DNA from 2 places in the Streptomyces sp. NPDC030799 genome. Region 2 is predicted to be linked to the other one. Evidence: predicted binding sites of a transcription regulator. Region 2 holds the regulator's gene; the other holds the start of a gene.
What was found. Region 2 encodes HspR, which represses chaperone genes until heat shock. Its sites were predicted from a motif close to TTGAGNNNNNNNNNCTCAA; they were not measured.
Positions count from the first base shown of each region.

Region 1: dnaK (molecular chaperone DnaK) is a predicted target of HspR. The motif match lies at 2,716-2,734, and genes of this name have one in related genera.

Region 1 is NZ_JBVIDS010000011.1:186,398-201,615, reverse strand. Features, by position in the region: gene ACZ41I_RS27010 (hypothetical protein) at 1-27, opposite strand, end outside; gene grpE (nucleotide exchange factor GrpE) at 113-658, opposite strand; gene dnaK (molecular chaperone DnaK) at 661-2,526, opposite strand; gene ACZ41I_RS26995 (STAS domain-containing protein) at 2,800-3,180, shown strand; gene ACZ41I_RS26990 (hypothetical protein) at 3,177-3,566, shown strand; gene ACZ41I_RS26985 (hypothetical protein) at 3,771-3,923, shown strand; gene ACZ41I_RS26980 (hypothetical protein) at 3,909-4,949, opposite strand; partial or broken gene ACZ41I_RS26975 (IS256 family transposase) at 5,145-5,339, opposite strand; gene ACZ41I_RS26970 (Hsp20/alpha crystallin family protein) at 5,543-5,965, opposite strand; gene ACZ41I_RS26965 (hypothetical protein) at 6,048-6,437, opposite strand; gene ACZ41I_RS26960 (HdeD family acid-resistance protein) at 6,520-7,095, opposite strand; gene ACZ41I_RS26955 (Hsp20/alpha crystallin family protein) at 7,328-7,750, shown strand; gene ACZ41I_RS26950 (hypothetical protein) at 7,798-7,977, shown strand; partial or broken gene ACZ41I_RS26945 (IS5/IS1182 family transposase) at 8,404-8,493, opposite strand; gene ACZ41I_RS26940 (FAD-dependent oxidoreductase) at 8,586-9,869, opposite strand; gene ACZ41I_RS26935 (NADH-ubiquinone oxidoreductase-F iron-sulfur binding region domain-containing protein) at 10,134-11,615, opposite strand; gene ACZ41I_RS26930 (hypothetical protein) at 11,612-12,442, opposite strand; gene ACZ41I_RS26925 (glycoside hydrolase family 65 protein) at 12,838-15,218, opposite strand, start outside.
Region 2 is NZ_JBVIDS010000015.1:210,046-225,263, forward strand. Features, by position in the region: gene ACZ41I_RS33175 (hypothetical protein) at 169-633, opposite strand; gene ACZ41I_RS33180 (hypothetical protein) at 1,246-1,563, opposite strand; partial or broken gene ACZ41I_RS33185 (DUF2637 domain-containing protein) at 1,637-1,959, shown strand; tRNA gene ACZ41I_RS33190 (tRNA-Gly) at 2,085-2,158, opposite strand; gene dcd (dCTP deaminase) at 2,733-3,308, shown strand; gene ACZ41I_RS33200 (phosphoribosyltransferase) at 3,323-3,820, shown strand; gene ACZ41I_RS33205 (Yip1 family protein) at 3,887-4,981, opposite strand; gene ACZ41I_RS33210 (antibiotic biosynthesis monooxygenase family protein) at 5,087-5,410, shown strand; gene ACZ41I_RS33215 ((Fe-S)-binding protein) at 5,704-7,971, opposite strand; gene ACZ41I_RS33220 (MraY family glycosyltransferase) at 8,172-9,191, shown strand; gene dnaK (molecular chaperone DnaK) at 9,286-11,133, shown strand; gene grpE (nucleotide exchange factor GrpE) at 11,130-11,801, shown strand; gene dnaJ (molecular chaperone DnaJ) at 11,838-13,010, shown strand; gene ACZ41I_RS33240 (heat shock protein transcriptional repressor HspR) at 13,016-13,468, shown strand; gene ACZ41I_RS33245 (fibronectin type III domain-containing protein) at 13,549-15,218, opposite strand, start outside.

The DNA of each region.
Region 1 (15,218 bases), on a different contig from region 2:
GCGCGCGAGGAACTCATGGTGCTGCATCGTTTCGTCACCTCCGCCTGCCAGCGATCTCAGGGCATCGAAGGCGATGCCCGCTTCCCTCGGTACTCAAGTAGGGGCAAGCCTGTCAGCTACGCGCGACAGGCCAGGGCGGCTTGTCTGCCGGGGCGGATGACTCCCGGACGCCCCACTCCCGCCGCGGTGCACTCCTCGCCGGCGGGGCCGGTCCGGTGACCTCCACAGTCGCCGGGCGCAGCAGGTTCTCGCCCAGACGGTAGCCGGGACGCAGAACCGCCGAGCACACCAGGCGGTCCGCAGCGGCGCAGACATGGTGGGTGAGAGCGTCGTGGCACGCGGGGTCGAACGGATCGCCCACCTCACCGAACGACGTGACGCCCAACGAGCCGAGCTGCTCCTGCAGGCTGTCAGTGATGTCCTTCAGGCCGGGCGTCAGCGGCTCGTGCGCCAACGCCCGGTCGACGGCGTCCAGCACGGGCAGCAGCGCCCGCACCACGTTGGCCACCGCTATCTCGCGTACGGCCAGGCGGTCCCGCCGGACCCGCTTGCGGTAGTTGTCGTACTCGGCCTTCACCCGCTGCAGGTCGGCGGTCCGCTCCTCCACCAGGCGCCGCAGCTGTTCCAGGTCGGTGCTCCGCGGACCGCTCCCGGTCATCGTCAGCCAGCCTCCGGCTTGTCGTCGTCCACGATCTCGGCGTCCACCACGTCATCATCGGACGAACCACCGCTCGTACCACCGCCCGCGGACGCGCCGGCCGGCTGCTCGGCCCGGGACTTCTCATACAGGGCGGTGCCGATCTTCTGCGCGGCCTGCGCGGTGCGGTCGATCGCCTGCCGGATCGCGGCCGTGTCCGCGCTCTCGTCCTTCAGCTTCTCCTTCAGCTCGGCCAGCGCCGTCTCCGTCTCGGACTTGGCGTCGGCCGGGATGTTCTCGGCGTTGTCCTTCAGGAGCTTCTCGGTGGAGTAGACGAGCTGCTCGCCCTGGTTGCGGGTCTCGGCCGCCTCACGGCGCCGACGGTCCTCCTCGGCGTGCTGCTCGGCCTCGCGGACCATGCGGTCGATGTCGTCCCTGGGCAGCGCCGAGCCGCCGGTCACCGTCATCTTCTGTTCCCTGCCGGTGCCCAGGTCCTTGGCGGAGACGTGCATGATGCCGTTGGCGTCGATGTCGAAGGCCACCTCGATTTGCGGCACCCCGCGCGGCGCCGGAGCGATACCGGTCAGCTCGAACATGCCGAGCTTCTTGTTGTACGCCGCGATCTCCCGTTCGCCCTGGAAGACCTGGATCGTCACCGAGGGCTGGTTGTCCTCGGCGGTGGTGAAGATCTCCGAACGCCGGGTCGGGATCGTCGTGTTGCGCTCGATCAGCTTGGTCATGATGCCGCCCTTGGTCTCGATACCGAGGGACAGCGGGGTGACATCGAGCAGCAGGACGTCCTTGACCTCACCCTTGAGGACACCGGCCTGCAGCGAGGCACCCACGGCCACGACCTCGTCCGGGTTCACGCCCTTGTGCGGATCCTTGCCGGTCAGCTCCTTCACCAGCTCGGTCACCGCGGGCATCCGGGTGGAGCCGCCCACCAGGACGACGTGGTCGATGTCGGACACCTTGATCCCGGCGTCCTTGATCGCGTTGTGGAACGGGGCCTTGCACCGCTCCAGCAGGTCGGCAGTGAGCTGCTGGAACTGGGCGCGGGTCAGTTTCTCGTCCAGGTGCAGCGGGCCCTCGGCCGAGGCGGTGATGTAGGGCAGGTTGATGGTCGTCTCGGTGGACGAGGACAGCTCGACCTTCGCCTTCTCCGCCGCCTCCCTCAGGCGCTGCACGGCCATCTTGTCCTTGGCCAGGTCGACGCCGTAATGGTTTTTGAACTGCTTGACCAGGTGGTCGACGATCCGCTGGTCCCAGTCGTCACCGCCGAGGTGGGTGTCGCCGTTGGTGGCCTTGACCTCGATGACGCCCTCGCCCATCTCCAGCAGCGACACGTCGAAGGTCCCGCCGCCCAGGTCGAAGACGAGGACCGTCTGGTCGTTCTCCTTGTCCAGCCCGTACGCCAGCGCGGCGGCCGTCGGCTCGTTGATGATCCGCAGCACGTTCAGCCCCGCGATCTCACCGGCCTCCTTGGTCGCCTGCCGCTGGGCGTCGTCGAAGTACGCGGGCACGGTGATCACCGCGTCCGTGACGTCCTCGCCCAGATACGCCTCCGCGTCCCGCTTCAGCTTCTGCAGCACGCGCGCGGAGATCTCCTGCGCGGTGTAGCGCTTGCCGTCGACGTCTCCGTGCTCGGGAAAACGCCAGGCATGGTCACCCATGTGCCGCTTGACCGAGCGCGCGGTGCGCTCCACGTTCGTCACGGCCTGCCGCTTGGCGACCTCGCCGACGAGGACCTCACCGTTCTTGGAGAACGCCACCACCGACGGGGTGGTCCGGGCACCCTCGGTGTTGGTGATGACGGTGGGCTCGCCGCCCTCAAGGACCGAGACCACCGAGTTCGTCGTACCCAGGTCGATACCAACCGCACGTGCCATCTGTGCTCTCCCTCCTCGTCCTCACCTCGTTCTTCGCCTCACCGGCAGGGCATCCACCGGACCGGACCTGCACGCAGCGGCGGCTCGGGACGCGCATCCCCCGCTCCTCCGAACCCGCACGTCCGGCCACCTCCTCGCCATCCTGAACTGCGGTTTCATACCCACTTGCCTACCTTCCTGAAATAAAACTTGAGTCTTGTGTTGTCAAGTTCGGGCGAGGTATAGGGGAGGTGTCCGCGGTACTCCCGATACCCAGAGAGCGGGGTGCGGATCATGGCACTGTTCCTCGCGGCGCACTGGCACAACGGCTGGGCCGTGAGAGAGATCAACGGCGCCCTGGACACGGCCACGGCCAGGGAACTGCGTGACTTCGCGGCGCCCGTCCACGCGCGGCACCGGCACCGTCATCTGATCCTGGACCTGTCCGAACTGACCCATGCCGACGCCGACGGCCTCGACGCTCTGATGTCCGTGCGGACGCTGCTGGACCAAGACCAGGAGGAGCTCCGCCTGGTATGCCCGCAAGGGCGGACCGAGCGGCTGCTGCACAGCAGCGGCGCCGCTTCAGACCTGCCCGTGTATCCCTCCCTCGACGCGGCCCTGTCAGCACCCCGGATCGTTCCCGCACACCGGATGGGAGGTGCAGTGCAGTGATCACCGAACTTGCTGTCGAACGTGTGGAGTTCACCTGCGGCTCGTGCTGGCACCGCTGGAGCGTCGACTACGACGTGCAGCGCTACCGAGACGCCCTCGACGCCGAGTGGGAGGTCTTCTACCGCGACAACACCGCCGTTCCTTCCCCGTATACGCCGCATGGCGCCCCGCCCTGCGAGCACTGCGGCCGCCGCTGGGTCGGTCGCCTGGTGGCGCGCCGGCCCGTGCCGCTGCCCGGTGACGCCGAGGCGCCGCGCAGCCAAGTCCCGGCCCAGGGTGCCGATCGCCCCGAGCGGCACACCGCGCCGATGCTGCACGCCGCCGGTCACCCGCAGCCGCAACCCGGCGCACAACCAGCCCCGCCGTCCACGAAGCCCTCAGGGTGACCCCGTGCGCGCCCCCTCTTGAAGGCGGGCGCGCACTGTATGCCAGGCACGCTGGCGCGCCGACTTCCAGGACGCTACGGCGGGAGCCTGCGGATGGAGGATGGACGTCCCGGTTGACTGTCAGGTGTGAGCTGCAGCATTGCCGATCCGCGCGGACGGCCTCCACGATGACGGGATCAGAGACGTCAAGGAAGGCAGCTCCTCATGGGTGATCATGTACACGTGCGGCTCAGCCAGGGGCTGAGCGTGTCGGCCGACGGCGAGCTGATCGAACACTCCCGCTGCCGATGCGGGGCCACCTTCACCAAGGTGTTCGACGCCGACGGCGGGGAACCGGAACGCCTACCCGGCTCCTGATGCCGGCCCCGCCGCCGTGCGGCCGGTGTGCTCGGATGTCTCAGACTGGGCAGCGGTAGTGGCTCGGCCGCGGGCCTGGCGTTCCCGTTCGCGTCGGCTGTATGCGGGGGTGCGTGGGCGTGAGCCGACAAGTGTTCTCAGCATGCCGACCCCCGCCACGACGGCGGCGGCGTGCAGCACCGCAGCGACGGCGAGGTTTTCCGGCAAGGTGACGTCACGGGGGTGGGCCAGTGCCACGAATAGCGTGAGGGGCAGTTTCCAGCCGCTCCACGCGAAGAGCGAGCCTGACCCGAGCCAGCCGAGCGCCAGCAGGAGGCGGTGGGGCACTCGGGCAGGGTGTTGTCGGGCGAGCATCCAGACGGCGGCGGATCCGGCAAGCGCCCAGAATGCACCCACAGCCGTCAGCAGGCACCCATTGGTATCCCGCTCGGCCGGGTGCGTGACTCCGAGGGTGCCGCCAACTGCCCAGTACAGCCAGGCAAGACCGACGACGGCTGCGACAGCAGCGGCCCACGGCGCAGCGGTACGGGTACCGTCCCCGACTCTCGCGGTGAAAACTTCCGGCCAGCGTCGCCGCAGGTAGGCGGGGAGAGCGAGGGCCAGCCCCAGCCCCATCCCGATGAAGCCAAACTGGATCAGTGCGCCTTCCCAGCCAGGCATGGCGGAGTCGTCGCTCCCGCTCTTTTCGCCGCCGCGCGCAGTATCCAGCACCGTACTGAGTACGGCGTACGGCAGGATTGACACGAGGAACCCTGCCCCCGTCCAGGCGCAGAAGGCCACCAGTCGCCCCGGTATCCGCATGCCCCAAGGCCGCGCCAGGGCGAGCGCCAGAGCCATCCCAGTGCCCGCCATGCCGATGGTCACGGTATTGAGGAGGACCCAACCGGCCAGGTTGAACCCCTCGCCGATCGGCGCCAGTCCCAGTAGCGAGCCGACGACCCACGACACTTTGATCAACAAATAGGGCGACACAGCCAGCGCCGCCCCGTATCCTGCGCACCGTCCGACCCGGTCCCAGCGTTCCACCTGGACAGCCCTTCCTCAGCGGGAACTCCAGCCTCGGACATCCCCTGCCCAAGTACATCCGCCACGGGGAGCGTGCGTCTCCGTCGGGTGGCGGAGACCGATCTCGTCATTCAGACGGACCAGGGCATGCGACCTGCCCTGACGAACGCTCACCAGCACATGCAGATTCAGCGGCGCTGGGGTCACTCGTGCCACGAGGGCGCTGGTTCGCTCGACGATCTGGCCGCGTTCGAAGCGGGCTCCGGCACGGACCAGGTCAACGAGGTGGGGTGCGTCAACCACCCGCCACCGCTGCTGGGCGGACTCGACGAGTTTGACGACCATGGCCAGGGCGGCGGTGCGGGAGCCGGCGCCGCGGGTGACCTTGGTCCGCAGCCGGACGGTGGAGAACGGCGTACCGCGCCCACCGGACTACTCACCTGCCCTCGGCGTCGGGCTCTGCCGTGCATGGCTTGGCCATGCCACGGCCAGAAAGACCGTCACCCGCCGTCGGCCCCCCGATGTCTGACGGCCGGTATGCCCCGAGAGGCAGGGACGGCGTCAGGGCTCCGGACTGATGCCCGAAGCCCTGAAGCAGTGGTGTTGCTGTCGCGTCAGCTGCCCAGTTCCTTGCGATCGCTGCCGCCGCTGACGGCGATCTTGCGGGGCTTGGCCTGCTCGGCGACCGGGATCTGCAGCCTCAGCACACCGGCCTCGTAGGAGGCTTCGATCTTGTCGGTGTCGAGGGTCTCACCGAGGAACAGCTGCCGGCTGAACGTCCCCGCGGGCCGCTCGGTGATCACTGTGTCACTGTTCTCGCCGTACGCCGGCTTGCGTTCGGCCTTCACGGTCAGGACGTTGCGCTCGACATCGAGGTCGATCGACTCGGGGTCCACGCCCGGCAGGTCCATCTCCACGAAGAACATCTCGCCCTCACGCCAGGCGTCCAACGGCATGCCCGCCGGGTGCGCGGCCGTACCCCAGACCCGCTCGACGAGCCGGTCAAGCTCGCGGAAGGGATCTGTACGCATCAGCATCTTCATCCCTCCTTGTCGTCCATCTCGCGTCCTTCGCTCTCTTCCGATGTACCACTGCGCCGAAAAGTTGACAACAGTCGGCTCAACTTTTTTTCGGGCAATTGTTGGCGGCGGTCTGCCGCAGCCAGGCTGCGTCGGCCTCCGGATCGGGGGTGGACACAGCCAGACGGGCGTAGGGGGCGTCGTGACCGAAGGTCGTCACTACGAGCACTGGGCCCTGGGTGCTCAAGGCGGCGAAGTCCCGGCCACGACTGTGCTCCAGCTCGCCCACGCACCAGCGCCCCGGGCGGAAGCGGTAGCGGGGCCCGGGGTGCGGGCGGACCGCGCGCCACCAGTGCGGCTCCACGCGGACCTCGTCCACGCACTCAAGCGGCAGGCGCACGCTGCGGCGCCGCGCCGCCAGCGCCCACCGCCACGGCAGACGCACCACCAGATCGCCGCCGTTGGTGTGCAGCCGCGTCACGATGCTCACCTGCCTTTCGGTAAACGTGGCGCACCGCAGGCACCTGCGGGCCTGCGGTGCGGCGCCCTTGGGGGCGCGGGGAGCAGAGTGGTCAGTGAGCCACGCGGGCACCGGACGCCGGCCTGGTCCACGACCGCGAACCGTGCTCGGCAAGGGTGCGGTACTCCCGCCAGGCCGCGATCAGCCACAGGCCGCCCGCGATCAGCGCGTACACGCCCAGAACCAGGGCGATGGCAACGGCGCCGGCATCCGGGCGCAGCCAGAGCAGCACACCCGCCGCCACTGACACGACGGCGGAGGCCCGCAACCACCTCGCGTGCCGCATCCGTGTGGCGACCCACAACTCCAGGCATCCCGTCACGATGGCCCAGGCGCCCGCCATGACTACCAGCGCCAAGGCCGTCAGGCCCGGCCACAGGGCCGTGACCAGTCCGGCCACCACCCCCAGTGCGCCGGCCGCCGCACAGGCCGCGGCAGGCCGGCGTTCATGCCGGTGCCGCCACGCCGTAGCGATGAGCATCGCGCCGTCCACCAGGGCGTACGCGCCGAACACCCAGGCCAGGGCCAGCACCGTCAACTGCGGCCAGAGCAGCGTCAGCGCGCCGAAAACGACCGCCGAAACGCCGCGGGCCCCCAGCAGCCGGACACTCTTCATCTCTTCGGTCACCAGCTCCTCCCTTCCGGCCTTCCCGTGCGCCGACCGCCCAGGCCGCCCCGGCAGCCAAGGCCATCGGCGCAACCGAACACTCACTGCCCGTGATAGTGAATTGAGTCGCTCAGTGTCAACTTCATGCAGTCGGAACTTGTCAGTGAATCTCTTGTCGGTTATACGAATAGCCGGTACTCGATCGTCGGGCCGCAGCCCCTGCGGCCTGCCTTCAGGGAGGGAGAAGTTGGACATGCTTGCGCGTACGGGCGGTCTGGGCGATCTCGAACGGCTCACCCATCAGCTCGCGCATGCCGCCGCCCCGGCCGGCACCGTCGTCCCGGTGGATGCCTGGCGCGATGACGAAGCGCTCTACCTGCAATTCGACCTGCCCGGCATGGACCGCTCCACCATTGAGCTGACCACGGAACAGCACGCGCTGACCCTGACCGCCGAGCGGCCCTCCCCGATCCCGGCCGACGCCCGTGCCGTACTGACCGAGCGGCCCACCGGCCGGTTCACCCGCCGCCTGGCCCTGTCCGACGCCCTGGACACGGCTGCCGCCGAGGCCGCGTACGACAACGGCGTCCTCACCCTGCGCATCCCCCTGGCCGCACACGCCAAGCCCCGCAAGATCGCCATCTCCGGCGGCGGACCCAAGCAGCTGACCGCCTGAGAGCTGCCTGGCCCGCCCGTCCCATCGCATCGAAGGAGGCTGAAACCGTGGGCGCCCTGCTGTGGCTGCTCATCCCGCTCGTCGTCGGCATCGCCGCCAGCATCTGGGCCTGGAGCACCGGACACCGCAACCCCAGCCCGCCCGACCACGACACCTGGGAAGACCTCGACCGCTACCAGCGACTGCGGACCGTCCTAAGCGCCAACGAGCACTGCAAGGCGGCGTGAGCCAGGTGATCGCGGGATCGAGCCGGACGCATGCGCGCCGCGGGGCTCCTCACTGCGGGCGAGGTTACCGGCGTCGACATGCGACGCCAGGGTCGCAACCGGCGCGCCATCGCGGGCGATTGACGGCCGCCGGAACCGTGTCGCGCTTCAGCGCCTCTTCTGGGCCTGCACACTTCCAGGACCGTGCGCGCCCGGCGACCACGCGCTGGCTCACAGTCTCTCCGCCCGGCTCGCTCGTGACGTAGGCCATGATCGGGATGTCGCCGGGAGTCCTTCCGGCTCCGCTCGGAGCATCCCAACAGTCACGGCCAGGCCATGGTGTTCGAACGATGCATGGGTCACTGCGGCGGGCCGCTGGGGTGCTCTTGTCATGGCGAGTAATGCAGTGGCGAGGCGTAGCCGGCGGCCCTGACTCCGCACATTCGGGCGGTGCTGAGCCGGTGGGCGGCGTCGGCCGGGGAATCGGGGAGCCCGTTTGCGGGCCCCAGCTGCATGCTGATGAGCCCGGCAGACCGTGGGTGGCGTGGGGCGCGGCGGCGATCGCCCTCGGAGCGGCGGCCTACGGCGTACGCCGACGCCTCACCGTGTCTCGCTCTCGGCGCCGTCGATCAGCCGGGTACGGAGAGCCGGGAGGCGTGCCGGGTGATGCGCCTGGCGGCGAACTCCGTCCCTGCCACGAACCGCATCATCGGGCCGAACATCGGGGCGGCGAGCGAACCGGTGAAGTACAGGCCCGGCACCGACGACTCGAACCATGCGGACAGCTGGGGTGCCTTCGAGCCGCGGACGCAGGCCAGGGTGACGCGCACCGCGGGCGACAGGAACGGGACCGCGTCCAGGTCGAGGCGATAGCCAGTGGCCGCGAGAACGTGATCCACGGTGAGCGTCGTCTCCGCCCCGCCCTGCCCGGAGAGTTCCAGGCGTACTCCGGTACCCTCCACTACCGCCCGGGTGACGCGGGTGGACGTACGGACCGGCACGATGTTCTCGACCCGGTCCCGCAGCCACCATCCGCCCGACGGTCCCAGCGCGCGGCGGAACAGCAGCATGCGCGCGGCCGCGGGAAGCCTGCGCACTCCTCCCGGGGCCTTGCAGACGGCGGCCAGGGCCCATCCCGTTCCCAGGGGCGAAGCGGGCCTGGCCACCCGCTGTGTCCAGGGCCGGGCCAAAGCCGGTTTCGTCCCCCACAGCACGCGTGGTTCCCGAACCAGCACCTGTACCTCGGCGCCGGCCTCGTGCAGCAACGCGGCGCTCTCCAGGGCGGACTGGCCACCGCCGACCACGGCGACGCGCTGACCGGCATAAGGAGACAGGTCGGTGTGGTGGCTGGTGTGCGAGACCAGGGCAGCCGGACCAGGTCCCTCGGGGGCGAGACGCCGCAGTTCCTCGGGGATGTCGGCGAGCCCGTTCAGGCCGGTCGCCACCACGACGGCGGCGGCCGGCAGCTCCTGTCCGTCATTCAGCCGGACGAGGAACCCTCGGCCTGCCGGGGCCCGTTCGACGGTCACGACCCGGCGCGGGTCCACCTCGCCGACGTACCGTTTCTGGAACCACATCCCGTACCGCACGAACACGTCGCACGGGATCGGCGTCAGCTCTGTCAGCTCCGGCTCACCGTGCATCCGGCGGAAGTCTGCCAGGCGCCCGCCGGGCTCCGGTGCGGAGAGGTCGGTCGCGTCCGGGGTCGATTTCAAGAACATGCCGGTGGCCATGGCGTGCCGCCAACTGCCCATCACCTCACCGAAGATGCGGACCGGTATCCCGGCCGCCCGAAGATGCGCGGCCACCGACAGACCGTACGGACCCGCCCCGACCACGACGACCGGAAGCCCCGTACGGCCGGTGAACCCCTGCTCGCGGGCAGGACGTTGTCCCGGCAGCGACTGTGTCACGCATCCCCCTGCTGATCCCGACACCGCCTTCCCCAAGGCAGCGCGTACTTCGGGATGGCACGCTGCCGCACCGCCGCCGCGCCCGTCCCCCCTCCGCCGCTCAGTGTGACGTATAGGCCGGTATCGGTCGACGATATCGACCACATTGACCAAGAGGCGGGCAATTGGCAGAACCGCGCTTTTTCACCATGCGCAGCATCATCACGAGTTCGGCCTCGCCTGCCCCGCGCGGCAGGTACGCGCAGGTTGCCTTCACGGGAGGAGTCACACGCGGTGCTGGAGACGTATGGCCAGGGCCGGGCACTGGTTGACGGCGCGGCGGGCGCCGTGCTCCTGCCACGGGGCGACCCGGATCGTGGCGGAGGTGGGGTAGCCGTGCGGGCCGAGGCGAATGAGGTCGGGGGCCAGCACGGCGCACAGGCCGTGGCCGGTGCAGCGGGACCAGTCGACCTCCAGCCGGGCGCCCTTGGCGGGCGGGAGGGGCAGTACGCCACGTACGGGGCGGCCGCAGCCGGGGCCGGACAGGTGGGCGTCGACGTCCTCGGCGAAGACGTCCAGCGCGCTGAGCAGGAAGCGGGCCGTGCCGTCCGGGTGCGAGCAGACGCCACCGGCCTGGGCCGCACCGAGGGCACGCCGGGCGTCCTCCAGCACTGTGGGCTCGGCGGCACCAGCGGCCAGCATGGCCAGGGCCTCGGCGGCCTCGGGCAGGCCACGTTTGCACGGTCCGCACTGGCCGGTGGACTCGACCGCCAGCCAAGCCGCGACCTGGGCGCTCTCGCCGAGCGGGCAGGTGTCGTCGGGGAGAGCGACGATCGCGCCCGCGCCAAGGGTCCCGCCGAGGGCGGCGAGCCCGGCACGGGAGAGCGGCGCGTCGATGGCGTCCGACGGCGGCAGCCAGGCGCCGTGGTATCCGCCCACCAGCACTCCCGCGCCCGGCTGGAGTCCGCAGGCATCCAGTACCGGGCCCAGCCGGGTGCCGGTCGGAACCTCGACCACCAGCGGATCGGCGCCTGACCGGTTGACGGTGAGCAGGGCCGTGCCGGGTTCCTCTGGGGTGCCGACGGAGGCGTAGGCGTCGGGTCCGAGTCGGGCCGCGACGGCGATTTGGGCCCAGGTCTCGGCGTTGGAGAGCAGCGTCGGCCGACGACGCACCCCGCCCGCTGCGCCGCCGGCCGCGCGGGCCTTCAGAGGTGCCGGTATCACCGGCAGACCGTTGACGCCACGGATCAGGGCCCCGGATTCGCCGGAGACGAAGCGCTCGGGCAGGGATACGGTCCGGGCCGGGCAGGGAAGTTCGCGCTCGGCGAGGGCGGCCGGGACCGATATCTCTCCGGGGCTGCCCGCGGCGACACCGATCACGATCTCCTCGGCGCCGAACGCGGCCGCGGCCAGACAGGCGCCGTCCAGCACCAGATGGGGCACGCGGGCCAGCAGCATCTTGTCCTTGGCGCTGGCCGGTTCGCCCTCGGCGCCGTTCACCACGATGACCGGTGACGCGCCCGTGCGGTCGGTGGTGGCGAGCGCGGCCCGGGCCTTGCGGGCGAACGGGAAGCCGGCACCGCCACGGCCGGACAGGGCGACCGCCTCGGCGAGGGCGAGCAGACCGTCCCGGCCCAATGGGCGCAGGGGCCGGTGGACACGAGTGTGGGCGGCGAGGTCCAGGCGCTGGTGGCGGTCCAGGCCGGCGGTCAACCGGGCGGCCTCCAGCCAACCCACCTCGGGCAGCTCCAGCGGGGCGTCCTTCATTCGCTGCTCCTGGGCTGGGCGAGGCGGAGCGGCCGGGGCCCTGGTCTCATGGCGTGCCTCGGTCGTTTGGGTACGCCGGCGATCGGTGCGTACCGGCGAGCCGTCGTCGGTGCCGCGGGCCGGGCGATCGGGCGGACGCCGGTCGCGGGCCGGGGAGACCGCGTCGACAGGGCGGCTAGCGCGGCCGGGCGGACGGCGGCGGGCCGATACGCCTTGGCGCCGCGCTGACGCCTGCGCAAGGTCCGGCGGCGGCCCAGGTAGGAAAGGGAGCGAACCAGCAGTGCGAGCGCCACCAGGGCCGCGCACAGGCCGTAGCCCCAGAACACCCATGCGTGTGCCTTGCGCCCCGCCGTCAGCCCGTGCGCCAGGGAGACCGGCCAGCAGACGTACGCCGTCGAGTGCAGCACCCGCCACAGCCAGGGGCGGCAGCCGGCGAACCGGCCGCGGAACACGCCGGTGGCCGTGATCAGAACGAGTAGGTCGGAGGCGATGGTGCCCAGACTCACCGCGAGGGCGGTGCCGCCGGTGAAGGGGACCACCGCGGTCTGCGGAGCGGCGTGCCGCTCGACGACCTTGACCGCGATGTGAGTGCCCAGGAAGCCGAGCGCCGCGACGGCGCTCGCCCGGTGCACGGACTGCACGGCCACCCGCAGCCGGGGGGTCAGCACCAGCCGATCGGTGGCCGCGAGCCCGCATGCCACCACGGCGGTCAGCGAGAGCAGGGTGAAGACGCCGGCGAAATAGTCCAGGAAGGCCATCACCCGGCCGACTGCTGCGGCCGACACGGCGCCGTGCCCGGGTTGGGCGAGCAGGGCGACGCTGGACATGTGGGACCTTCTTCCTTGCGCTCGGGTCGCGCAGCCAGGCCGTGGAAGGCCGGATCGGGCTTTTCGCATGCCCACGTCGGAGGGCACTGCCGGGGGGTGTGGCGCCGGCGGCACTGCAGGCAGAGCTCATCGTTAGCTCGGACCCCAGCTGGGTGCCAACCGCTCTGTTACGGCCCATGACCGTAGCGAGCGGGGCAACGAAGCCGGTTTCCCGGGCGCAGGTGCGCGGTTGTGCTCCACGACCGTGCCTAGTAGATGCCGAGAGCGGCGTGACCAGGTTCACGCGTGCAGCCATACCCCGCCACGACACTCGGCACGACGGGGCAGCCCCGGGCCGTAGCCATCGGAGAGCGACCTGTGAGTGGAGGGTGGCCGAGCCGGCGACCGCCGCAGCGTCAGTCCTTCGGCAGAAGGAGCGGGCACGTCTCCCCTGGGGCGATGGTCACCGCGCGGTCGGCCAGCACTACGCGGATCGGCGATTCCTCCGAGGCGGGTACGGCGATCTCCAGCTGCCCGCTCCGGCGCCGCATGCCGATGCCCCAGTGACCGCGATAGTGCAGTGTGAAGCCGTACTCGGAGAGCGCCGGAAGTGGGACCGGGTCCAGCCAGAGGGCGTCCTCGCGTGTCTCCAGTCCCGTCAGGCCGCGCTGGATCAGGTCGAGGGTTCCGGCCATGGCGCCGAGGTGGATGCCTTCGCCCGTGGTGCCGCCCTGGATGTCGGCGATATCTGCCTCCAGGGCTTCGTGGACGTACTGCCATGCGTCGGCCCGTCTGGCTCTGGCGAGGACCAGGCCGTGGACGAGTTCGCTGAGGGTCGAGCCGTGGCTGGTGCGCTGGAGGTAGTAGTCGACGGTGCTGCGCCAGATCTCGTCGTCCAGGTGGTATCCGAGACGCCGGAACAGAGCGCGCAGTTCCGTGGGCGAGAACAGGTAGCCGAGCATGAGGGCATCGGCCTGCTTGGACGCCTTGTACCGGTTGACCGTGTCGCCCTCGGCCTCCAGCACGCGGTCCAGCCGCCGGATGGTGCCGTAGCGTGCGCGGTAGGCGTCCCAGTCGAGTTCGGCGAGGTCGTCGTAGCCCTCGAACTGGCTGATGACGCCTTGGTGGAAGGGCACCCGCAGGCGTCTGGAGACCTCCTCCCACTCCGGCAGCGCGCCGGCGCTCAGCCGGACCCGCTGGAACAGTTCCTCGCGCCGCCATGCGGGAAGGCGCCGCACGAGCTCCAGAGTGCGGGTGAGGACCCAGGCGGCCATGACGTTGGTGTACGCGTTGTCGTCGAGCCCGGGCTTCGCGGCACCGGGATAGCCGTCGTGGTACTCGTCGGGGCCGACGACACCGCGGATCCGGTAGCGGCGCGTGTCATGGTCGAAGACTGCCAAGTCGGCCCAGAAGCGGGCGATCTGCAGCAGCATTTCCGCGCCTTTGGTGTGCAGGTACTCCGTGTCACCGGTGGCCTCGCAGTACTGCCAGACGTTGTAGGCGATCGCCGAACCCACGTGGTGCTGAAGGCGCGAGTGGTCCGGCAGCCAGCGGCCCGAGGCGGGGTTGAGATGCCATTCCTGGGACTCCTCACGCCCGTTGCTGCCGCTCTGCCACGGATACATCGCCCCGGCCCTGCCGACCGCGCTCGCCGCCGCGCAGGCCCGAGGGAGGCGTCGGTGGCGATAGTTCAGCAGCGCCCGGGACACCTCCGGAAGATGCAGGTTGAGATAGGGGAGGACGAAGAGCTCGTCCCAGAACACATGACCCCGGTACGCCTCGCCGTGCAGACCCCGGGCCGGGACGCCCACATCCAGCTCCGCCGTGTGCGGTGACAGCGTCTGCAGGACATGGAAGAGATGGAAGCGCAGGATGCGGCCGGCTTCTCCGGGCACTTGTACGTCCGTGCGTCGCCACAGCCGCTCCCAGGCCGCGACATGGGAGTCGAGCAAGGCCGGAAAGTCCGCCGCCACGGACACCCGCTCGACGGCCTCGCCGAGGGCATCGCTGATCGCTTTGTCCCGCGAGGTGTGCACTGCCACCGTCTTGTCCACGATGACAGACCTGCCGCGGGTGATCGGGACGACCAGACGGTGGACGGCGCGGTGGCGGGTGGGCCGAAGCACTGATGAGACCGCAGCCTCGTCCGCGCGGACCGTCGTCCGGGCGGCCAGGGCGACGGCGATGTCCGAAGTGCTGGTGCGGCAGCACAGCCAGGTGGTGTGGGGTTCCTGCGCACCGGTTCGCACGTGGTTCAAGTGGTGGCGGTCGAGTGCGCGGTAGCGGTGCACATTGCCGTTGATGACATCCCCGTCCAGAGAGCTTTCGATTTCGATCTGTCCGGTCCAGTCCTCGGCGGTGAGTACCGTCCGCAGTGCGGCCAGGTGCGGGTCCTCCATGTGCACCAGGCGGATCTGCTCGACGCTGAGCACACCCAGCTCGTCGTTCCGGTGGCGGGAGGACCGTGCGAGTGTGCCGCGGCGCAGATCCAGGGTGTGCCGGTGGTCCAGGAGGGTGTGCATGCCGGGGGAGAACCACGGGCTCCACGTCCCGCCTGTGCGGCGCACCCGGAACCGGAGAAAGAGCCAGTTGGGAAGGTTGACCACGTCTTCGTTCACGACCTGCCGCCCCGCCACGGTCGACTCCAGGCGGTTGTAGCACCCCGCTACATAGGTGCCTGGATAGTGCACCAGGCCGGCCCGGTGTTCCGGCAGTGCGCCGCGTGTGGCGAAGTAGCCGTTGCCCAGTGTGCAGAGGGACTCACGCAGTTGCTCGGCGGCGGGGTCGTAACCCGTCC
Region 2 (15,218 bases):
TGCGTTGTGCCCTTCGGTCGGCCACCAGCCGGTTCAGCGCCAGAACACGCTTACCGTTCGGTGAGACCCCTCTCGGCGCGAATCACCGGTCAGCCCGAAGGCCCGCACCTCCTGGCGCCACTGCGATTCCAGGGCGTCGAAGGCGGGACCGACAGATCCAGGTACGCCTCAGAGGTGTTGCTTGGCTGCTCTGATCAGCCGCCCGATGCCGTCGTGGGTCTGCGCCCTGATCGCGTCGTACTCGGACCTGTCCTCAGCCTTGATGACCGTGGAGATGTCTGCAAGCACGTCTTCCGCGGCTTGGCTCAGCGTCTCGTCGTCCGTGAGCATCTGCACCCGGAACAGCGCCTCTTGAGCATTCGAGCGCAGGCCGTAGGAGCGAACGCGGACTGTTTCGGGGTCCTCGGGTGGTGGCTGCTCGTGTTCGCAGAACCAGAGGTGGACCAGGCAGCGCCTGTAGTTCACCAAGGCGCCGGCGTAGGCGGAGTAGGCGTCGAGTCGTTCCTGACGGAGCTTCTCGCGCCGGGTGAACTGGTGGCTCATGTCGGTGGTGCGGTGCTGTAACGCCAAGCTGATTCCGGAACCAAGCAGGGTCCCCAGGACGGCTATGCCACTGGCGATGATGGTCTCCACGTCCCAAGCCCACCACGATCCGCGATACTGCGTGGCGCAAGTCCAACTACTGCGCCGGCGCGCCCTGCATGTAGCTGACTGACACGGAAACTGAAACGGGTCCGAGGGGGCCGGCTGACGCCTCTGGGTGCTCATAGGGAGGCAACTGTGGGAAGCCCAACTATGTCGGCTGTGGTTGCGGCCGTTGCAGCGGTGGTCGGGGGCCTCTTGACCGTGTTCGCCACACGGCCCGTGGATTCGGGTTACCGACGACCTTCCAGGGAAGGATCTCGCGTGCATCTCAGTGAGTTCGGAGGGGGCTACTCATGAGCGGTACGTCAGGGTCGCGTCACGACAGGACGGAGCCGGGGCCGCCGCCCGAGCGCGGCTCCGATCGCTTCAGCGACGGTCCCCCTGATCCACTCGCCTCGCTGCTGGCCAAGGTCAACAATGGGGAACACATTTCAACTCCTGGAGACAACGCGGGTGGCGAAGACCGTGACCCCCATGAGGAGGAATGGCGGGAACATGATCGCCACGGTCCCTATGCGCAGGGGCGTCGCCGGAGGAACTGACGCACAGGGCCGAGTCCCCGTCTGCGGCAGCGCAGGCGGGACTCGAAGTTAAGGCCGCTCATGCGGGTTGGAGCGGGGCGGCGTGCGAATGGACGAGCAGACGGCGCGCGCCGGACGGCAGCTCGCCCCGCGGTGGCCGACGCTCTTGGCCGGGTTTCGGGCTGCTGGCCTCCGCGATGCGCCGACCGTGTTCGGCAGCTCGTTGTAGGGACTCGGCTACCCGTTCGGCGTCGTCGGGTGTCAGGTAGATCTCCTGGGTCCACAGCACGGAAAGGCGCACGGTGCCGTTCAGCAGGTTCGTTGCGACGTCCACCTCGACGCCGTCGCCGGTGGCGTCTGTGACGTTCAGGTAAAGGTCGCTGCTGTAGGCGCTCATGTGGCTGAGCATGCATGAGGCCCGGCTTCGAATGCGATGCCGGGCCTTGGTCGTCAACTGGGGTGGGGCCCTGGTCCTTGTCGCGGGCTGGCCCGCCATCGCCTTCCTCGGCGGTACCCTCCTCGCTCACACCGCGCCCAAGACGGGCCCCGACCCCGAGGTCATCGAGGACCAGGAGGGCGAGCCCGAAGCCACGCCCGAGCCGCCTGCCACGCCTGCCATCGAATCGCCCCGGCAAACCGCACCCGTACCCGTTCCAACCGCCCTGGTCGCCCACGCCCGCAAGGTCGCCGCCGAGCACCACACCCGGACCGGCACCCGATCGATACCCCGACCTCGCAAACCCGCCTCGGCGTTCCGGCGCCGTTGGCCGAAGCGATCGCTGCCCACCTCTGAGAGCGCACCACAGGGAGAAGCCCAACCGGCAGCCGGCCGCCGCTCATGGTGCGGTTGTGGTGCGCAGCCCGTCCACTGGTCCAGACAACAAAGAACCCCCAGGTCTCTGACCTGGGGGTTTCGCATGGAGCGGGTGACGAGAATCGAACTCGCGCTCTCAGCTTGGGAAGCTGATGTTCTACCATTAAACTACACCCGCGTAAGTTCGGACATGATCCTCGCGGATCCGGTGTCCGGACCTTGCTCACTGTACATCATCGCGGACCCCTGGTGCCGAGGCCCTGGGGTCTGAGTCTTTTTCAGGGGTGGATCCGGCTGCGGCCGGGCCGAGTTGGGGCGTACGGTGGGGGCCTCGGGGAGGGTCCGGGTGGGGCCGGAGTGCCGCCTGGAGAGTCGTCTCTTTGATCCCGTAATGTGGCTTTTGTCGTCAGGGCGGTAAGCCCGACGAGGCTCTTGGGGAAGGGACTTAAGGGACTTGATGGAACGCACCGTCGTCCGCTGCGCGGACGGGCACGTCTTCAGCACCGCTTCGTTCCCGATGCAGCAGGCCGACCGGCTCGGCCCTCGCCGGCTCATGAGGTGTCCCCGGTGCGCCCGGCTCCGCAGTGTGGTGCCGGTCGCCCTGGAGAGGCAGCGGTAGAACAGCGGTAGAGGCCGTCATCGAAGCAGTGGCAGTGAATCGCGGCAGCGACTGTCAGTAGTCGCGTCGTAACTCAGGCGCGCGGAGTCGTCACGATTGTCACGGCTCCGCGCGCCTTGCGTATCCTCGCTACGTGCTTCTCTCAGACAAGGACATCCGGGCCGAGATCGACGCCGGACGGGTACGGATCGATCCCTACGACGAATCCATGGTGCAGCCGTCGAGCATCGACGTGCGGCTGGACCGGTACTTCCGGGTGTTCGAGAACCACCGCTACCCGCACATCGACCCCTCCGTCGAGCAGCCCGATCTGACGCGGCTCGTGGAGCCGGAGGGGGACGAGCCGTTCATCCTGCACCCCGGGGAGTTCGTGCTCGCCTCCACGTACGAGGTCATCTCGCTGCCTGATGATCTTGCCTCGCGGCTGGAGGGGAAGAGCTCGCTCGGGCGGCTGGGGCTGGTCACGCACTCCACCGCCGGGTTCATCGACCCCGGCTTCAGCGGGCACGTGACGCTCGAACTGTCCAATCTCGCCACGCTGCCGATCAAGCTCTGGCCCGGGATGAAGATCGGCCAGCTGTGCATGTTCCGGCTGACCTCGCCCGCCGAGTTCCCCTACGGCAGCGAGCGCTACGGCTCCCGGTACCAGGGGCAGCGCGGGCCGACCGCCTCGCGGTCCTACGTCAATTTCCATCGGACCCAGGTGTGAGGGCAGCCACAGGCATGAGTGATGTTCGGGAGAATCTGACCTACGAGCGCTTCGGCGCCGCCATCCGCGAGCTCGCGCAGACCATCGCCGACGACGGGTACGAACCGGACATCGTGCTCAGCATCGCGCGGGGCGGTGTGTTCGTCGCCGGCGGGCTCGCCTATGCGCTGGACTGCAAGAACATCCATCTCGTAAACGTGGAGTTCTACACCGGGGTGGGGACGACCCTGGAGATGCCGGTCATGCTCGCGCCCGTCCCCAACGTGATCGACTTCTCCGACAAGAAGGTGCTGATCACCGACGACGTCGCCGACACCGGCAAGACGCTGAAGCTCGTGCGCGACTTCTGCCTCGACACCGTCGCCGAGGTGCGCTCCGCGGTGATCTATGAGAAGTCCCACTCCCTCGTGAAGTGCGAGTACGTCTGGAAGCGGACCGATGAGTGGATCAACTTCCCGTGGAGCGTCGAGCCGCCCGTCGTGCAGCGGGCCGGACAGGTGCTCGACGCCTGAGCACACCAGGCACATGAAGGGCCCCCGGCGCCGCGGCGCCGGGGGCCCTCTCGCATGCCCGGGGGACTAGAACGTGCCGAGCTTCACGATCGACAGCAGCGCGATCAGCTGGATCGCCGACGCGCCCAGCGCCTTCGGCCAGGGCAGGTCGTGCGAGCGGGAGACCATCAGCGTCAGCAGGGCGCCCGCGCCGATCCAGGTGGCCCAGCCGAGGACCTGGACGAAGCCGGCGTCGCCGCCGAAGAACATGGCGAAGACCAGGCGGGGCGCGTCCGTGAGGGCCGTGATCAGCATGGACAGGCCGACCGTCGGCTGCCAGGCGCCGTCGCCGCCGAGCTGGCGGGCCAGCGTGTGCGTGACCACGCCCAGGATGAACAGGCCGAGCACCATCACGACCGCCGTTATCAGCACGATCGGCACCGCGTTGGAGAGTGTGGCGCTGATCGCGTCCTTGCGGGCGCCGTCGAAGCCGAAGACGGCCAGCAGGCCGTAGAGGAAGGTGGTGATGAGGGCCGGGGTCCACATCGTGTAGTCCCGCATGCGCAGGAAGGTCTGGTCGGGGGAAAGGATGATCCCCTTCAGCAGGTCCTTCCAGTGCAGGGGCGGGCCGAGCGGGGCGGCGGGTGCGGCGGCCGAACCGGCGTGGTAGGTCGCGCCCTGGGTGTAGTCGGCGGCCTCGTCGATCGAGAACGCCTGGGTGTGGCCCGGGTTGTTGGCCGCGTACGGGTCGTGGCCGGAAGCGCCGCCGCCCGGGTAACCGCCGTCGTCCCCGAAGTACTCCGGCCCGTCGTCGGCCGGGCCCGGGTGTCCGTACGCCTGTCCCTGCCGGCCGTACGCCTGGCTCTGCCGGCCGTACGGCTGCCCCTGCTGCGGGTACGACGGCTGCTGCCCCTGCTGCGGGTACGGCCGCTGCGGCGTCTGCGGGTAGCCGTACGAGGGCCCCGAGGGCTGCCCGTACGACGGCCCCGCGGGCTGCCCCTGCTGCGGTCCGGGCCGGCCGTACGACGGTCCCTGCGGCGCCTGCTGTCCTTGGGGGGTGCGGTTGTCCCGGCCCCCGCGTCCGATCCTGAATCCAGCCACGTCATCGAACGTACCTGGTCCCGGAGAGTGACGTGCCCGGCCCGGGCTTCCGGGCCCGGCTTTGCGGCCGACCTGTGACATCCCCTAAGGGACCGTCAGCGATTCGACCAGGGAGTCTTCAGGGTTTCCCCCGGGGACCCCTCGGCCGGTGAGGCGGAGCGGGGAGCGTTGGTCCAGGATGGGGCCATGAGCGTAGTGAAGATCAATGTGCTGACCGTGCCCGCCGAGCAGCGGGAGGTGCTGGAGAAGCGGTTCGCGTCCCGCGCCCACGCCGTGGAGAACTCCGACGGCTTCGAGTGGTTCGAGCTGCTGCGGCCCGTCGAGGGCACCGACACCTACCTCGTGTACACGCGCTGGCGGGACGAGGAGTCGTTCCAGGCGTGGATGGAGGGCCCGATGAAGGCCGCGCATCAGGGCGGCACGGAGGGGGAGCGGCCGAAGCCGGCGGCCTCCGGTTCCACGCTGTGGTCCTTCGAGGTGGTGCAGCAGGCGGGGCCGAAGAGCGAGTAGCCGCCGCGCCGGGCGCCCCGTTGCCGACGGTCCCTGTGCGGACGGGCCAATGCCTTTTGCGCGGTCGAGGCCGCGATGCCGAACTCGGCGGACATCTCGGCAACGGACGGCACGCGGATTCCCGGAGGGGGACGGACACCGGCGGCATTCACCGGACATCCGGTGCGCCCGCGCGCACATCAGCAGGACAAGGCAGCGGCCGGATCTGTGACAGCCGGGCAGGGGACCACGGAAACGACGGCGCCCCCTGCCTGTGCGAAGCAGGGGGCGCCGTACGCGGGAGAGCCGGGGGGTTACTTCACCGGCTCGGGCTCCGGCTCGCTCTCGGTCTCCGGCTCGCCCGCCGGGTCGACCGGCGTCCTGACCGAGTCGAGCAGCAGCTGGGCGACGTCCACGACCTGGATGGACTCCTTCGCCTTGCCCTCGTTCTTCTTGCCGTTGACCGAGTCGGTCAGCATGACGAGACAGAACGGGCAGGCGGTGGAGACGATGTCCGGGTTGAGGGAGAGGGCCTCGTCGACGCGCTCGTTGTTGATGCGCTTGCCGATCCGCTCCTCCATCCACATCCGGGCACCGCCGGCGCCGCAGCAGAAGCCGCGCTCCTTGTGGCGGTGCATCTCCTCGTTCCTGAGGCCCGGGACCTTGCCGATGATCTCGCGCGGAGGCGTGTAGATCTTGTTGTGGCGGCCCAGGTAGCACGGGTCGTGGTAGGTGATGATGCCCTCGACCGGGGTGACCGGGATCAGCTTGCCCTCGTCCACCAGGTGCTGCAGCAGCTGGGTGTGGTGGATGACCTCGTAGTCGCCGCCGAGCTGCGGGTACTCGTTGCCGAGCGTGTTGAGGCAGTGCGGGCAGGTCGCGACGATCTTCTTCGCCGACTTGGGCTTCTTCGTCGCGGGGTCCTCGTCGTCCTCGCCGAACGCCATGTTCAGCGCGGCCACGTTCTCCATGCCGAGCTCCTGGAACAGGGGCTCGTTGCCGAGGCGGCGGGCGGAGTCACCGGTGCACTTCTCGTCGCCACCCATGATCGCGAACTTCACGCCCGCGATGTGCAGCAGCTCGGCGAAGGCCTTCGTGGTCTTCTTGGCGCGGTCCTCCAGGGCGCCGGCGCAGCCGACCCAGTACAGGTACTCGACCTCGGACAGGTCCTCGATGTCCTTGCCGACGACCGGGACCTCGAAGTCGACCTCCTTGGTCCACTCCAGGCGCTGCTTCTTCGCCAGGCCCCAGGGGTTGCCCTTCTTCTCCAGGTTCTTGAGCATCGTGCCCGCCTCGGACGGGAACGCGGACTCGATCATCACCTGGTAGCGGCGCATGTCGACGATGTGGTCGACGTGCTCGATGTCCACCGGGCACTGCTCGACGCAGGCGCCGCAGGTGGTGCAGGACCACAGGACGTCCGGGTCGATGACGCCGTTCTCCTCGGCGGTGCCGATCAGCGGGCGCTCGGCCTCGGCGAGGGCGGCCGCGGGGACGTCCTTCAGCTGCTCCTCGGAGGCCTTCTCCTCGCCCTCCATCGTCTTGCCGCCGCCGGCCAGCAGGTACGGCGCCTTGGCGTGCGCGTGGTCCCGCAGGGACATGATCAGCAGCTTCGGGGAGAGCGGCTTGCCGGTGTTCCAGGCGGGGCACTGCGACTGGCAGCGGCCGCACTCGGTGCAGGTGGAGAAGTCCAGCAGGCCCTTCCAGGAGAACTGCTCGACCTGGGAGACACCGAAGACGTCGTCCTCGCCGGGGTCGGTGAAGTCGATCGGCTTGCCGCCGGAGGTCATCGGAAGCAGGGCGCCGAGGGAGGTCTCGCCGGTGGCGTTGCGCTTGAAGTAGATGTTCGGGAACGCCAGGAAGCGGTGCCAGGCCACACCCATGTCGGTCTTCAGGGCGACCGTGATCATCCAGATGAAGGAGGTCGCGATCTTCAGGCCGGCGAAGAAGTAGGTGAGGTTCTGGAGCGTGGAGACGTCCATGCCCTTCAGCCACGACACGACCGGGTACGAGAGGAAGAAGGAGGCCTCGTAGCCGTCGACGTGGTGCTGGGCGCCCTCCAGGGCGTGCAGCATGAAGATGCAGACGCCGACGATGAGGATGACGGCCTCGACGAAGTACGCCTGGCCGAAGTTGGAACCGGCGAAGCGGGACTTGCGGCCCGGCTTGCGCGGGTGGCTCAGCTGGCGGATGCCGATCAGCACCAGGATGCCGACCACCGTCATGGTGCCGATGAACTCGACGTAGATGTTGTACGGCGCCCATTCGCCGATGACCGGCAGGATCCAGTCCGCCTGGAACAGCTGTCCGATCGCGTTGACGATCGTCAGCAGCAGGGTGAAGAAGCCCACTGCCACGAACCAGTGCGCCACACCGACGACGCCCCAGCGGTTCATCCGGGTGTGGCCGAGGAACTCCCTGACCACGGTGAGGACGCGTTGTGCGGGGTCGTTGGTCCGCGTGCCGGCCGGTACCGACTGGCCCAGCCTCATGAAGTTGTAGATCTGGAGGAGGGCGCGGCCGAACAGTGCCACGCCGACCACGATCAGGACCAGCGACACGATGATCGCGGCGAGTTGCATTGGGGCTCCTGAGGCGGCCTCGAACTGACTGGGCGACTTAAACGGGCGACATTACTAAGCGGTAACTTATGCAGTCCGTTTGAGACTACCCCCATCTTCCTGCGGGATGCAGCCGGGCGCGGGGTGATGCGCATCATCCCACGGGTCATCGGATCGTGTTATTCGTACCGAATTGCTACATTCGCCCCTACCTTAGAGCCGTGCTCTACGGGATCGCCGCCGCCACCGCCGCCCTGCTCCTCGCCGCCGTCCTCGCGGCGCTGCTCAGGGTCCCCGCGCTGCGGGCGGGCATCGTCGACCGGCGCCGGCAGCGGCGGCTGCCGCTGCTCGGCGGGCTCGCCGTGGTGGTCGTCACCTGCCTGGTCACCTGGATGGGGCAGTGGACCCGGGTCGCCCCGCTCGGCGACGGGGTCGTCCGCCTGCTGGTCGCCGCCTGCTCGGTCGCCGCGCTGGGGCTGGTCGCGGACGTGTGGCGGCTGCGCGCGCGGGTGCTCGTCGCCGGTACGACCGTGGCGGCGGCCTGCGTGGTGCCGTACGACGCGACGGGCGTGCCGGGCGGGCTGCTCGCGCTGGTGTGGATCGTCGTCGCCTCGCTGGCCTTCAAGGGGCTCGACCACGCGGACGGGCTGGCCGGCACCGTCGGGGTCGTCACCGCCTTCGGGGCCGGGGCCTGCGCCGCCGCCGAGCTGATGGACGGGCTCGCCGTCCTGCTGAGCGTGTTCGCCGCGGCCCTCACCGGCTTCCTGATGCACAACTGGCACCCCGCCCGGATCGGGCTCGGCGCCTGCGGCTCGCTGTTCACCGGGTTCCTGCTGTCGTCGTCCCTCGTCTTCACGCGCGCGGGGTACGACCTGGCGCCGAGCGCGGCGGTGATGTTCTGCCTCGGCGCGGTGGCGATCGCCGACGCCGTCCTCGTGGTCCTCGCCCGGGGGCTGGCCCGGCGCCCGCTGCTGCGGCGCGGCCCGGACCATCTCGCGCACCGGATGCGGCCGCTCGGGCTGACCCCGCCGGGCTCGGTCGTGCTGCTGGGTGCCGGCTCCTTCTCCTCGGTGCTCGTCGGGGTGCTCGTGCACACCGGATGGACCGGGGAGGGCGCCGTGCTCTGGGTGGCCGGAGCGGCGCTGCTGGTGGTGCTCGTCCTCCTTCGCATGCCTGTCCAGTCGCCGCGGCGCACGGAATCGACGCAGGTCAGCGGCCAGTTGCGTGTAAGGAACGGATAAGACTTGAGTCTTGGCGACTCAGGTCTGTTGACCCAGCGGTGGCCGTCATGCACACTTGAGTCCGTTGCACTCAAGTCAGCTGGAGGAATCAACCATGGCACGTGCGGTCGGCATCGACCTGGGCACGACTAACTCCGTCGTCAGCGTTCTGGAGGGCGGCGAGCCCACCGTCATCACCAACGCCGAGGGCGCCAGGACCACGCCGTCCGTCGTCGCCTTCGCCAAGAACGGTGAGGTGCTCGTCGGCGAGGTCGCCAAGCGTCAGGCGGTCACGAACGTGGACCGGACCATCCGCTCGGTGAAGCGCCACATGGGTACCGACTGGAAGATCCAGCTCGACGGCAAGGACTTCAACCCGCAGCAGATCTCCGCGTTCATCCTGCAGAAGCTGAAGCGGGACGCCGAGGCCTACCTGGGCGAGAAGGTGACCGACGCGGTCATCACCGTCCCGGCCTACTTCAACGACTCCGAGCGTCAGGCGACCAAGGAGGCCGGTGAGATCGCCGGTCTGAACGTCCTGCGCATCGTCAACGAGCCGACCGCCGCCGCGCTGGCCTACGGCCTCGACAAGGACGACCAGACGATCCTCGTCTTCGACCTCGGTGGCGGCACCTTCGACGTGTCCCTCCTGGAGATCGGCGACGGCGTCGTCGAGGTGAAGGCCACCAACGGTGACAACCACCTCGGTGGTGACGACTGGGACCAGCGCGTCGTCGACTACCTGGTCAAGCAGTTCCAGTCCGGCCACGGCGTGGACCTGTCCAAGGACAAGATGGCCCTGCAGCGTCTGCGCGAGGCCGCCGAGAAGGCCAAGATCGAGCTGTCCTCCTCCACCGAGACCTCGATCAACCTTCCCTACATCACCGCGTCCGCCGAGGGCCCGCTGCACCTGGACGAGAAGCTCACCCGGGCTCAGTTCCAGCAGCTGACGGCCGACCTGCTGGAGCGCTGCAAGACGCCGTTCCACAACGTCATCAAGGACGCCGGCATCTCCATCAACGAGATCGACCACGTCGTCCTCGTCGGTGGCTCCACCCGTATGCCCGCCGTCGCCGAGCTCGTCAAGGAGCTGACCGGCGGCAAGGAGGCCAACAAGGGCGTCAACCCGGACGAGGTCGTCGCCATCGGCGCCTCGCTCCAGGCCGGTGTCCTCAAGGGCGAGGTCAAGGACGTCCTGCTGCTCGACGTCACCCCGCTGTCCCTCGGTATCGAGACCAAGGGCGGCATCATGACCAAGCTGATCGAGCGCAACACCACGATCCCGACCAAGCGCTCGGAGATCTTCACCACGGCCGAGGACAACCAGCCGTCGGTGCAGATCCAGGTCTACCAGGGCGAGCGCGAGATCGCGGCGTACAACAAGAAGCTCGGCATGTTCGAGCTGACCGGTCTGCCCCCGGCGCCCCGTGGCGTCCCGCAGATCGAGGTGTCCTTCGACATCGACGCCAACGGCATCATGCACGTCACGGCCAAGGACCTGGGCACGGGCAAGGAGCAGAAGATGACCGTCACCGGCGGCTCCTCGCTGCCGAAGGACGAGGTCGACCGCATGCGCCAGGAGGCCGAGCAGTACGCGGAGGAGGACCACCGCCGCCGCGAGGCCGCCGAGACCCGCAACCAGGGCGAGCAGCTCGTCTACCAGACCGAGAAGTTCCTCAAGGACAACGAGGACAAGGTCCCCGGCGAGATCAAGACCGAGGTGGAGTCCGCCGTCGCCGAGCTGAAGGAGAAGCTCAAGGGCGAGGACACCGCCGAGATCCGCACCGCCACCGAGAAGGTCGCGGCCGTCTCGCAGAAGCTGGGCCAGGCCATGTACGCCGACGCCCAGGCCGCGCAGGGCGCCGGCGGTCCGGAGGGCGCCGCCCAGGGCGGCAAGCCCGCTGACGACGACGTCGTGGACGCCGAGATCGTGGACGACGAGCGCAAGGACGGTGCCGCGTGACGGAGGAGACCCCGGGCTTTGAAGAGAAGCCCGACGTCCCCTCCGGCGCCACCCCCGACGACGCCGAGTCGAAGGCCGCCCCCCAGGAGGGGGCGGCCCCGGCCGGGGACGGAACTGCAGACGCGGGCCTGGTGGCCCAGCTGGACCAGGTGCGCACGGCGCTCGGTGAGCGCACGGCGGACCTCCAGCGCCTCCAGGCCGAGTACCAGAACTACCGCCGCCGGGTCGAGCGGGACCGCATCGCGGTCAAGGAGATCGCCATCGCGAACCTCCTGACCGAGCTGCTGCCCGTACTCGACGACATCGGCCGCGCGCGGGAACACGGTGAACTGGTCGGCGGCTTCAAGTCGGTGGCCGAGTCGCTGGAGACCGTCGCGGCGAAGATGGGGCTGCAGCAGTTCGGCAAGGAGGGCGAGCCCTTCGACCCGACGATCCACGAGGCGCTGATGCACTCCTACGCGCCGGACGTCACCGAGACGACCTGCGTGGCGATCCTGCAGCCCGGGTATCGCATCGGCGAGCGCACCATCCGCCCCGCGCGGGTGGCCGTCGCCGAGCCGCAGCCCGGCGCACAGACCGTCAAGGCCGAGGGCGCCGAGGAGAACACCGAGGCGAAGCAGGCCGGCTCCGCCGACGACAAGGAGAACGGTGGCCCGGACGAGGGCTGACGTGATCACCGCAGACAGGAAGGAGGGACGTCGAGGATGAGCACCAAGGACTTCATCGAGAAGGACTACTACAAGGTCCTCGGCGTCCCCAAGGACGCCACCGAGGCCGAGATCAAGAAGGCGTACCGGAAGCTCGCCCGCGAGTTCCACCCGGACGCCAACAAGGGCAACACCAAGGCCGAGGAGCGCTTCAAGGAGATCTCCGAGGCGAACGACATCCTCGGCGACCCCAAGAAGCGCAAGGAGTACGACGAGGCGCGCGCCCTGTTCGGCAACGGCGGCTTCCGCCCCGGGCCGGGCGCCGGCGGCTCCTTCAACTTCGACCTGGGCGACCTCTTCGGAGGCGGCGCCCAGGGCGGGGGTGCCGGCGGCTTCGGCGGCGGACTCGGTGACGTCTTCGGGGGCCTGTTCAACCGCGGCGGGGCCACGGGCGCACGCACCCAGCCCCGGCGCGGCCAGGACATCGACACCGAGGTCACGCTGAGCTTCACGGAGGCCATCGAGGGCGCCACGGTGCCGCTCAGGATGTCCTCCCAGGCGCCCTGCAAGGCCTGTGCCGGCACCGGCGACAAGAACGGCACACCGCGCATGTGCCCGACCTGCGTCGGCACCGGGCAGGTCTCCCGGGGCTCCGGCGGCGGCTTCTCGCTCACCGATCCCTGCCCCGACTGCAAGGGCCGCGGCCTGGTCGCCGAGAGCCCGTGCATCGAGTGCAAGGGCAGCGGCCGCGCCAAGTCCTCGCGCACGATGCAGGTCCGCATCCCGGCCGGCGTGACCGACGGGCAGCGCATCCGGCTGCGCGGCAAGGGCGCGCCCGGAGAGCGGGGCGGACCGGCGGGCGACCTGTACGTGGTCGTGCACGTCGGCGAGCACCCGGTGTTCGGGCGCAAGGGCGACAACCTCACGGTGACCGTCCCGGTGACCTTCACCGAGGCCGCGCTCGGCGGCGAGGTGAGGGTGCCGACCCTCGGCGGCCCGGCCGTCACCCTGAAACTGCCGCCCGGCACGCCCAACGGCCGCACCATGCGCGCCCGCGGCAAGGGCGCGGTCCGCAAGGACGGCACCCGCGGCGACCTTCTGGTCACCGTCGAGGTGCGTGTCCCCAAGGACCTGTCGGGGAAGGCTCGTGACGCACTGGAGGCGTATCGCGAGGCGACCGCGGGTGAGGATCCGCGGGCGGAGCTGTTCGAGGCCGCGAAGGGAGACTGAGAGAGATGGACGGCCGTCGACGTAACCCGTATGAACTGACCGAGGAGACCCCGGTCTACGTCATCTCGGTGGCGGCCCAGCTCTCCGGACTCCACCCGCAGACGCTGCGCCAGTACGACCGCCTCGGCCTGGTCTCCCCGGACCGCACCGCGGGCCGGGGCCGCCGCTACTCGGCCCGCGACATCGAACTGCTCCGCCAGGTGCAGCAGTTGTCGCAGGACGAGGGCATCAACCTGGCCGGCATCAAGCGCATCATCGAACTGGAGAACCAGGTCGCCGCCCTGCAGTCCCGCGTCGCGGAACTGCAGGCGGCCCTGGACGGCGCGGCGGCCGCGATGCAGCAGCGCGAGGCCGCCGTCCACGCCTCCTACCGCCGCGACCTGGTCCCGTACCAGGAGGTCCAGCAGACCAGCGCGCTGGTGGTGTGGCGGCCGAAGCGGCAGCAGCAACAGGACTGACCTGAGTGGAACACGCGAAGGGGCCCGCGGGAGACCGCGGGCCCCTTCGTCATGCCGGAAGGCCGGGCAGGCCGGGAAGGTCAGGACGTGCTCGGCCGGGTGATGGCGTAGTCCATGTCGGCGAAGGCCTCGGTGCCGTCCGCCGAGACCAGGGAGATCATGTAGTAGAGGGTCGTACCGGCGGGGGCGTCGGTGTCGGTCCAGACCCAGTCGGCACTGCCCCTGGGCACAGCGGTCTGCGTCAGCCGGACGAACCGGCCCTGGGCGCGGTCCCAGCGGTAGACGTGGAAGCCGGTCACCTTGGAGATGTCCTCGTACGGGCACCACGGCTCCAGCGTGACCCCGCTCCTGGTGTTCCAGGTGATCGTCTGGCAGCCGGAGGTGGCGTCCGGGACCGTCGTGGGCCGGAGGTCGAGCGCGGTCACCGGGACGGAGCCGACGGGCACGCTCCAGTCGTCGACGTACGGATCGTCCACGTAGGTCAGGGAGTTGCCGTAGACGTCCACGGCCACGACGAACAGGCGCCGCGACGAGCCGTCGGCCGGCCAGGGCAGCAGAGTCTGCGTTTCCGACGCGTCCACCTTGCCGACGTACTCGGGGTCGTGGGACGTGTCCTGCTGCTGGTAGAGGGCGTAGTACGCCAGGTCCGGCGCGGTGCTGGGCTGCCAGGACAGGCGGATGCCGTACTCCAGGGGCTCGGCGGCCAGCCCGGTCACGATCGGCGGCGGCGTCTCGTCGCCGGGCCGGGTGGCGGTGACCTCGGCGGAGGGCACGGACCAGCGGCCGGAGGCGTCCTTGCGCAGCACCGTGTAGTGGTAGGTGCGCCCGCGGTGGCCGGAGTAGTCGGCACACGTGCGCACGGTGTTGCCGGCGGCGTCCGTGGTGCTCGTGGGGGAACCGCAGGTGAGGGTCTGCCAGTTGCGGGAGCCGTCGGCGATGTCGGCCGAGCGGCGCACGGTGTAGTCGGCGGTGCCGACGGGTTCGGTCCAGCGGAGCACCAGCTCGCCGCTGCTCGTGTCCACCGTGACGTCCTGCGGCGGCGTGATGGTCCGGGTGGCGCTCACGACGGCGGACTCCGCGGCGTTGCCGTGCGCGTCGACGGCGGCGACCTTGTAGTCGTAGGCCGTGCGGTAGGCCGCCTGGGTGTCCGTGTAGCCGGTGGAGGTGGTGTCGGTGAGCTGGGTGAAGGAGGTGCCGTCGGCGGCCTTGCGGTACACCCGGTAGCCGACGGCGTCCTGGACGGCCGTCCAGGACAACTGGTTGGCGTCCTCCGTGCCGGCCGCGGTGAGCTTCGGGGCGGCCGGCGGGGTCCGGTCCCATGACGGCACCGGGCCCTGGTCGGTGCTTCCGGGTGACTCGTTGCCGGCCTTGTCGTAGGCGCGGACCTCGTAGTAGTACGACTGGCCGGTCTGCGGCGGCCGTTCGCTGAAGGCGGTCGCCGTGGTCGTACCGACCCGTGTGTAGCTGCTCGTGCCCGCCACCCGTCGGTACACGCGGTACCCGGCGAGGTCCATCTCCTTGCTCTTCGCCCAGCTGAGCTGAGCGTGTATGCCGTCCGGGTCACCGGTGTAGTGGTCCCAGGCGACCCCGGTCGGGGCGAGCGGTGCGACCTTGTCGACGGTGGCGGAGGTGCGCGGTGTGTAGGCGAACTTCACCTGGGCGCTGCCGGTCCAGTTGACGTAGTCGAGCCGCAGGGTGTGCCTGCCCTGCGGGACGGTGACGTAGACGGTCCTGGCGCGCGCGGTCGAGG